Regions from separate parts of the Streptosporangium sp. LJ11 genome, predicted to be linked through region 1. Evidence: riboswitches for the same ligand, from Rfam matches in the RefSeq annotation. Region 1 holds a riboswitch; the other holds the start of a gene.

Region 1 (4,204 bases):
CTCATCGAGACCGCGGGGAGTCCCTCCGCGGAGCCCACGCGCAGGGCCGCCTCCACGATGTGCTCCAGGCTCAGGGTGCGTTTGGGCCCCTTGCCGGGCCGCTCGCGCAGCCCCCAGGCGATCTCCACGCTTTCCGGCACTTCCATCGCGCTCCCGGGCTTGACCGTCCTTTCCCGTGAGTGTATACCTTACGCAATACCGCGTATGCCATAAACAGTAGAGCGTACGCCATACGCAGGAGGGGCAGTGGAACCAGCGATAGAGGTCGTCGGCCTCACCAAGTCCTACGGCCGGGTCGCCGTCCTGACCGGTGTCGACCTGCGCGTCGCCAGGGGCAGCGTGTACGCGCTGCTCGGTTCGAACGGCGCGGGCAAGACCACGACCGTGCGCACCCTGGCGACGCTGGTCAGGCCGGACGCGGGGCGGGCCACGGTGGCCGGGTTCGACGTCGTGCGCGACCGCCGCCGGGTCCGCCGCGCCATCAGCCTGACCGGCCAGCACGCGGCGGTCGACGAGCTGCTGACCGGCGAGGAGAACCTGCGGATGATGGGCCGCCTGTCCGGTCTGTCGCGCGCGGCGGCCCGCCGCAGGGCGGCCGAGCTGCTGGAGCGGTTCGACCTGGTCGAGGCGGGGAGGCGGCGGGTCGGCACGTACTCGGGCGGCATGTGGCGACGGCTGGACCTGGCCGCGGGGCTGGTCGGCGCGCCGTCGGTGATCTTTCTCGACGAGCCGACCACCGGTCTCGACGTGCGGAGCAGGCAGGCGATGTGGGAGGTGATCACCCAGCTCACCGGCACGGGTACCACGGTCTTCCTGACCACCCAGTATCTGGAGGAGGCCGACAGCCTGGCCGACAGGATCGCGCTGCTCGACGGCGGGCGGGTGGTGGCGGAGGGCACCGCCGACGAGCTCAAGGCGAGGGTCGCCGCCTGGCGGCTGGACCTCGTCCTGTCCGACGCGCGGTCGTTCGCCGAGGTGACGCGCCTTCTCGGGGCGCGGGCCCTCCACGCCGATCTCGCCACGCTGACCGTCGGGGCGGCCACCGACGGGAGCGCCACGGGGATCCGCGCCCTGCTGGACGAGGTGGACCCGGGGCGTTCGGCGGTCGAGAGGTTCACCGTGCGCGGCGCCACGCTCGACGACGCGTTCCTCGCGCTGACGGACAGGGAGCGGGCCGGTGTCTGAACTCGCCGCCTGGCCGGTGATGACCGGCCGTGCCGTCCGCCTGTCGCTGCGCAACCTCGACGCGCTGCTCACCTCGTTCCTGATGCCCGTCCTGGTCATGCTGCTGTTCGTCTACCTGTTCGGCGGCGCGATACAGACCGGCACCGACTACGTCACCTACGCCGTCCCCGGCATCCTCGTCATGTGCGCCTCCTACGGCGCCTCCCTGACCGCGGTCGCCGTCAGCCACGACATGAGCCGGGGGATCGTCGACAGGTTCAGGTCGATGGACGTCGGCGGCGGGGCGTTCCTGGGCGGGCACGTGGCCGCGAGCACCGTGCGCAACCTCACCTCGCTCGCCATCGTGTTCGCCGTCGCGTTCCTGCTCGGCTTCCGGGCGGACGCGGGCCTGTCCGGCTGGGCCGCGGCGGTGGGCGTCCTGGTGGTGTTCGTCCTGGCCATGTCCGCCGTCTCGGCCCTGGTCGGCCTGCTGGCCAGGACGCCGGAGGCCGCGGGCGCCTTCACCTTCCTGGTGATGTTCCTGCCCTACCCGAGCAGCGCCTTCGTCCCGGTGCACACCATGCCCGCGTGGTTGCACGGGTTCGCGGAGAACCAGCCGGCCACGCCGATCATCGAGTCCGTACGCGGCCTGCTGCTCGACCGGCCCGTGGGGGGCGACCCGTGGAAGGCGCTGGCCTGGTGCGGCGGTTTCCTGCTGGTCTCGGCGGTCCTCTCCGCCAGGATGTTCCGCCACCGCGCCCGCTGAGGTCGCGGGGGTGCCGGGGCGGTGGGGGTCGCCACCCCCGGCACCCCCGCCCATGGTTCAGCCGACCAGGGTGAGCCAGCGCGGCGCGTCCCCGAAGGGGGCGGTGCGGGAGGTGACGGCCTCCATCAGCCAGGCGGCCGAGGCTCGGGCGTTCTCGACCACGTCGGTCGGGTAGGCGTACTTGACCCGGTGCTCCTCGAACTCGTCCTCGTCGTCCAGGAAGACCCTGCTCGGGCGGCCCTTCAGCAGGTTCCGGCGGGTCCGGATCACGTCGAGGTCCAGGTCGACCATGGTGACCTCGCCGTCTCTCCACTCCGGCACCGTGGAGACGTCGCAGTAGATCTCGTGCTTGTGCGGGGCGGCGTTGAAGGCGGCCGTCCACCAGGCGTCGCGCGGGAAGAGCATCACGAACGGATGCGGCCAGGGGACCGCGGGACCGTCGCCCTTGTGGCCACTGGAGTCGGCCACGCAGCCCGTCCACACCCCGTGCTCGTCCTCGCCGAGCAGCAGGCCGCGGTGATGCCAGTGCAGTGATCCGTCGTACTTGCGGTAGACCACGTTCACGCTCTCATAGGACATTCCACGACACTAAGCCTTGACAGAGATCTATGTATTTCCTACCTTCTAAATAGGTTAAGAGCGTCAGTGAGAAGCCCCGGCTGGCTGACCGGCAACCCTCGCACCGCGGCGGGGTGCCTCCGGGGGAGACCTGGCGGCACGGTGGGCGTGCCGCAAGCGCGGACCCCCTCAACCAGGGTCACCGAGACATGCCGGGAGCGCCACATGTCGAAGACCAGCACACTGAACCACGCGAGCCCCGTCGACCTCGACACCCACGGCCACTACCGGCCCGGTGGCAGGCCCGGCCCGCGCTACCCCTTCCAGGGGCGGATCGGCACATCCGCCTTCCCCGCCGAGCCCGGGCGCTATCACCTCTACGTCGCGGCCGTCTGTCCGTACGCGCAGCGCGCGGCCATCGTGCGCTCCCTCAAGGGACTCCAGGACGCGGTCTCGCTCTCCTACGTCGACGACGAGCGCGACGGGCGCGGGTGGGCGTTCCGCGAGCGGCGCGGGGCCGACCCGGTCAACGGGTTCACCATCCTTCGGCAGGCGTACGAGGTGACCGAGCCCGGCTTCGACGGGCACGTCTCGGTGCCGGTCCTGTGGGACAGGACGACCGGCCGCATCGTCAGCAACAACTTCCCCGACATCACGATCGACCTGGCCACCCGGTTCGGCGGCGACCCCGAGGCCGACCTCTACCCCGAGGAGCTCAGGCCGGAGATCGACGAGCTCAACACGAGGATCTACGAGATCGTCAACACGGCGGCGGGCCGCGTGGCGGCGACCACCACCGAGACCGCGTACACCGAGGCGCGCGGGGCCGTGGTCGCCTTCCTGGACGAGCTGGACGCCCGCCTGGCCGACCGCAGGTTCCTGTTCGGCTCGGGGATCACCGAGGCGGACGTGCGGCTCTGGCCGACCCTGCTCCGCTTCGACCTGAGCGACAACCCGGCGGCGAGGATCAGCGAGCGCCCGCTGACCGCCTTCCCCAACCTGTGGGCCTACGCCAGGGACCTGTACGCCCACCCCGCCTTCCGCGAGAACACCGACTTCGCCGTCATCGCCCGTACGTCGGGCGAGACCGACGCCTGGCGGATCCCGGTCGAGCCGTCGCACGCCGACTGGGACCAGCCGCACCGCAGAGCCGCCGTATGAGCGCCTCGATCGCCGTCGTCGGCGCCGGGCCGACGGGCACCTGCCTGGTGGAGCGCATCTGCGCCAACGCCGCCGACCTGCTCGGCTGGCCGTCGCTGGACGTCCACGTGATCGACCCCCACCCGCCGGGCGGCGGGCGCGTCTGGCGCCACGACCAGCCGGACCTGCTCTGGATGAACTCCGCCGCCGCCGACGTGACGCTCTTCACCGACGAGTCGGTGCGCTGCGAGGGACCGATCCGCCCCGGACCCACGCTGGCCGAGTGGCTCGGCGGCGACCCCGGCAGGTTCGCCTCCCGCCCGGCACAGAACGGCTACCTCTCCCACGTCTTCCGGCAGGCGGTGGCGAACGCCCCGCGCGGCGTCCGGGTGCACGTGCACGCCGCCCGCGCCGTCGACCTCGCCGACGTCCCCGGCGGGCAGGCGGTGACGCTGGACGACGGCCGGACGATCGAGGCCGACGCGGTGATCCTGGCCCAGGGACACGGCGACGTGACGCCGACGAGGGAGGAGAGCGCGCTGGCCGATCTGGCCGCGCGCGGGGGGCTGCGCTACC
Region 2 (4,204 bases), on a different contig from region 1:
TCGGCGGGCCCCATCGCCTCGATCCAGGATTGGCACTCTCTATGCGTGAGTGCCAACAATCTATTTAGCACTCTACCCTGCCGAGTGCAAGCCACGATCCGTTGACCTGCGCCGCCCGAGACGGAGACGTCAGCTCCGTGTCATGTGGACGTAGATCTCGCGTCACGTCGATGTGGGCCGCGCGTCATCATCGGCCCGCCGCGCGTTCCGCGCCCCCGCGGGCTTCGCGCGCCCGCGTGCGCCTCCGGGCGTCTCCGCGCGACCGCGCACCACCACCCCGCCTCTCGACCCGTACCCCCGCGCGGCCACGTGCGGCCACGTGTCCCGTACGACGCGAAGACCCGGCTCACCTGAAGGGGGGCGAGCCGGGCCTGGGCGGTGAGGATCCAGCGGACTGCGATACCGCGGGATCCACCGGCTCTTCCCTGCGAATTCACGAAACGGCTACGTCAGACCGCCCGGACGGACTCCGCCTGGGGACCTTTCTGACCCTGGGTGATCTCGAACTCGACCCGCTGGCCCTGCTCGAGGGCCCGGTAGCCGTCCATCATGATCGCGGAGTAATGGACGAACACATCCTTACCACCGTCTACCGCGATGAAGCCGTAGCCCTTGTCCGCGTTGAACCATTTGACGGTGCCCTGCGCCACTTGCGACTCCTCTTACTGGTCTTAAGGACGACGCCCATTCCTCTCGCGAAGTCCTCAATCGCCGGGACGGACTTCGCCACGTCGATCGTTCCGACCATACCTGTGGGAAGCGGTAGGGCAACAGAGTCAAGCACCAAACTACCGCTTTACGAGAGCTTTTAGTACGAGAACAGAGTTTCACTATCACTATTAGTTAGTTAAGGGTTACATCATCCATCTAGTCCACGAATATGAGCTTGCATCATAAAATACGGCACCCGCCCGGCCTGAGCCGGGCGGGTGCCGTGGAGTCGCGGGTGCCCCGAGGGTGGCGCGGGGCGGTCAGCGCCGCCTCAGGGCGGGAGAATCAACCTCCGGCCACCGCCGGGATGATGGAGACCTGGACGCCGGAGGGCGTGGCCGTGTCGAGGTTGTCGACAAAACGGACGTCCTCATCCCCTACATAGACGTTGACAAAACGTCGGATCTTTCCCGATTCATCAAGAATCCGGGCGCCGATCCCCGGGAAGTCCGCGTCGAGCTTCTGAAGAACATCACGCAGGGTCTCACCCTCTCCGTTCACCTCGGCGGCACCATCGGTGTAAGTCCGGAGAATCGTCGGAATCCGCACAGAAACGCTCATAATTCAGTACCTTTCACGATTTCTAGGCGATAGCCGCACGGAATGCGTCAAGAGAAGGCCGAATCACCGCGGTCGGGCGCGCCTCCGCGGCCACCGCGTCGAGGGTCTTGAGGCCGTCTCCGGTGTTGAGCACCACGGTCTCGGCGTCGGGGTCGAGGGTGCCCGAGGCGACCAGCTTGCGCAGCACCCCGACGACGACGCCCCCGGCGGTCTCGGCGAAGATGCCCTCGGTCCTGGCCAGCAGCCGGATCGCGTCGACGATCTCGGCGTCGGTGACGTCCTCGACCGCGCCGCCGGTGCGGCGGGCGATGTCCAGGACGTACGGGCCGTCGGCCGGGTTGCCGATCGCCAGCGACTTGGCGATCGTGTCCGGCTTGACCGGGCGGATCACGTCGTGGCCCGCCTTGTAGGCGGCGGAGACCGGGGAGCACCCCTCGGCCTGGGCCGCGAAGATCTTGTACGGCCTGTCCTCGACCAGGCCGAGCGCGACCAGCTCCTTGAAGCCCTTGTCGATCTTCGTGAGCTGCGAGCCCGACGCGACCGGGATGACGATCTGGTCGGGGATGCGCCAGCCGAGCTGCTCGGCGATCTCGTAGGCCAGGGTCTTGGACCCCTCCGCGTAGTACGGCCGGAGGTTGACGTTGACGAAGCCCCACTGGTCGCCCAGCTCGTCGCCGATGAGCTCGGAGCAGAAGCGGTTCACGTCGTCGTACGTGCCCTCGATGCCGATGAGCCTGCCGCCGTACACGGAGGCCATGACGATCTTGGCCTGCTCCAGGTCGGAGGGGATGAACACGCAGGCGTCCAGCCCGGCCCGCGCGGCGGCGGCGGTCACGGCGCCGGCCAGGTTGCCGGTGGAGGAGCAGGAAAGAGTGTGGAAACCGAAGTTGCGGGCGGCCTCGACGGCGATGGCCACCACGCGGTCCTTGAAGGAGTGCGTGGGGTTGCCGGAGTCGTCCTTCACGTGCAGGGAGCGGATGCCCAGCTCGCGGGCGAGGTTGCCGGCGTTGACGAGCTTGGTCCAGCCGGGCGCCATGTTGGGCTTGGCGGCCACGTCGTCGGGGACGGGCAGCAGCGAGCGGTAGCGCCAGATGTTGGTCGGCCCCTCGGCGATCCGCTCCCGGGTCACACGCCCGAAGTCGTACGCGATCTCAAGGGGCCCGAAACACTCGTTACAGGCGAAGCTGGGGCCGAGGTCGTAGCGGGCACCGCACTCCCGGCAGGACAGGGCGACGGCGGGGCCGAAGCGCCGGTCTCGCGCGTCGCCGGCACGACCGGAGGAGGTGGTGGTGGTGTTGTTCTCAGTGGTTGCGAGCGCCATGAAGCGAGGCCTTTCCCTCATCTTCGTCTGCGGACCACCCTGGTCACAGACCGGAATTGGCACCTGTCCCGGCCGACCTCGTTCAGATCACGAGTCTTGAACCGGGATGGTTGCCGGGGCTTCGCAGGGCCGGTCCCTCCACCCCTCTGGATGAGCAAATATTCAGTTGGAAACCTGACGCGCAGGTCCTCAGCACTCTACCCCGACCCGCCGCCCTCCTGACTCCTTGTCTCACTGTGCGAGACATGGCGTGTTATCCACCGGACGATCGAACCTTGGCCGCCGCTCGCGGGGCACCCGGCACGCGCCCCGGACGGCAGGCGGGGTCCCGCCCCCTTCCCGGTCGTCGCCGCCGGAGGCGACCCGCCGGAGCGGTCACGGCACTCGGATCCCCAGGGTGTAGGAGCCGGAGCCTGCCACGGAGACCACCCGGTAGCGGTAGTAGCCGGGCGTGCCGTTGTAGGAGATTCTCTCGTCGGGACCCGCGCTGCTGGAGGTCGCGACGACCGACCAGCCCGCCCTGTTCCACTTCTGCAGGTACAGGTCGAAGTCGGTGCCGTCGGGGCCGTCCAGGCAGGCGAAGTGGAGGCCCCCGGCGGTCGGCCTGTAGTGGAGACCCTTCGGCTGGTAGGCGGCCCCACCGGCGGCCAGGGTGCCGTTGTGGGTGTTGGGGAAGCCGTTGCAGGTGCCCGTGACCGGCGGCGGCGGATTGCCCGCGGTGGTCCTCAGGGCCAGGCCGTAGGCGGTGAGGATCGGGGCGATCGGCTGGAAGTAGGTGGTGCCGCCCTGGTTGCAGTCGCCGGAGCCGCCGGAGGTGACGCCCTGGGCCTGGTCGACGGAGATGAACGAGCCGCCGGAGTCCCCGGATTCGGCGCAGACGGTGGTGCGGGTCAGCCCGAAGACGTTGCCCTGGGGGTAGGTGATACTGGCGTCGCGCTGCTGGATGAGGCCGCAGTGCCAGTCGGTGGTGGAGCCGGACCGGCAGACCGAGGCTCCCTCGACGGCGACCTGGGCGCCGGCGACGGGCGCGGTGCCGCCCTGGCCGTTGTCCACCGTCGGGGTGGCCGTCCAGTTGTCGTTGACCGAGACCCAGGCGTAGTCGCTGCCGGGGAAGACCGATCCCTCGAAGGTGCCCTGGGCGATGCGGTTGAAGCCGGTGGTGGCGGCGCCGGTCCTGCCGCAGTGACCCGCGGTGACGAAACCCTGCCGGGTGTCCTTGAGCACGGAGAAGCCGATCGAGCAGCGGCTGGTGCCGCCGATGTAGTAGGCGTCGCCGCCCACCAGGTCGTACAGCGGCTGGGGAACCTCGGTGGAGGGCAGCACCACTACCGCCGCTTTGTTCACCTCGGCGCTCTCGATGACGTTCTCGGCCGCCTGGGGTTGCGTGGACAGGACGACCACCTTGTTCCTCTTCACGTCGACGTAGCGCGCGCTCGACACGAGCGGCTGCGGCGGCAGGGTCTCGTCGAGCTCACGCTTGATCATGGTGAGCTCCGCCAGTGACCTGGTGACGATCTCGGCCTGGACTCCCGAGTCGAGGATCGTGGGGATGTCGGCGGCACTGGTGGTGGCCGCCACCAGGGTGTGCGCGGTGCTTCCCCTGAGCCAGGT

The links. A riboswitch is a leader RNA that binds a small molecule or an ion and turns the genes downstream of it on or off. The one in region 1 is predicted to bind S-adenosylmethionine.
Region 2: another riboswitch for S-adenosylmethionine. It lies ahead of thrC (threonine synthase); the one in region 1 lies ahead of ACTOQ3_RS16455 (glutathione S-transferase C-terminal domain-containing protein).

The regions. Positions count from the first base shown of each region.
Region 1 is NZ_JBPXMB010000010.1:32,999-37,202, forward strand. It holds gene ACTOQ3_RS16435 (TetR/AcrR family transcriptional regulator) at 1-146, opposite strand, end outside; gene ACTOQ3_RS16440 (ATP-binding cassette domain-containing protein) at 247-1,185, shown strand; gene ACTOQ3_RS16445 (ABC transporter permease) at 1,178-1,930, shown strand; gene ACTOQ3_RS16450 (DUF402 domain-containing protein) at 1,988-2,509, opposite strand; SAM riboswitch class IV at 2,562-2,674, shown strand; gene ACTOQ3_RS16455 (glutathione S-transferase C-terminal domain-containing protein) at 2,714-3,649, shown strand; gene ACTOQ3_RS16460 (FAD/NAD(P)-binding protein) at 3,646-4,204, shown strand, end outside.
Region 2 is NZ_JBPXMB010000054.1:27,565-31,768, reverse strand. It holds gene ACTOQ3_RS42560 (cold-shock protein) at 450-650, opposite strand; gene ACTOQ3_RS42555 (MoaD/ThiS family protein) at 997-1,272, opposite strand; gene thrC (threonine synthase) at 1,295-2,593, opposite strand; SAM riboswitch class I at 2,608-2,750, opposite strand; gene ACTOQ3_RS42545 (S1 family peptidase) at 2,969-4,204, opposite strand, start outside.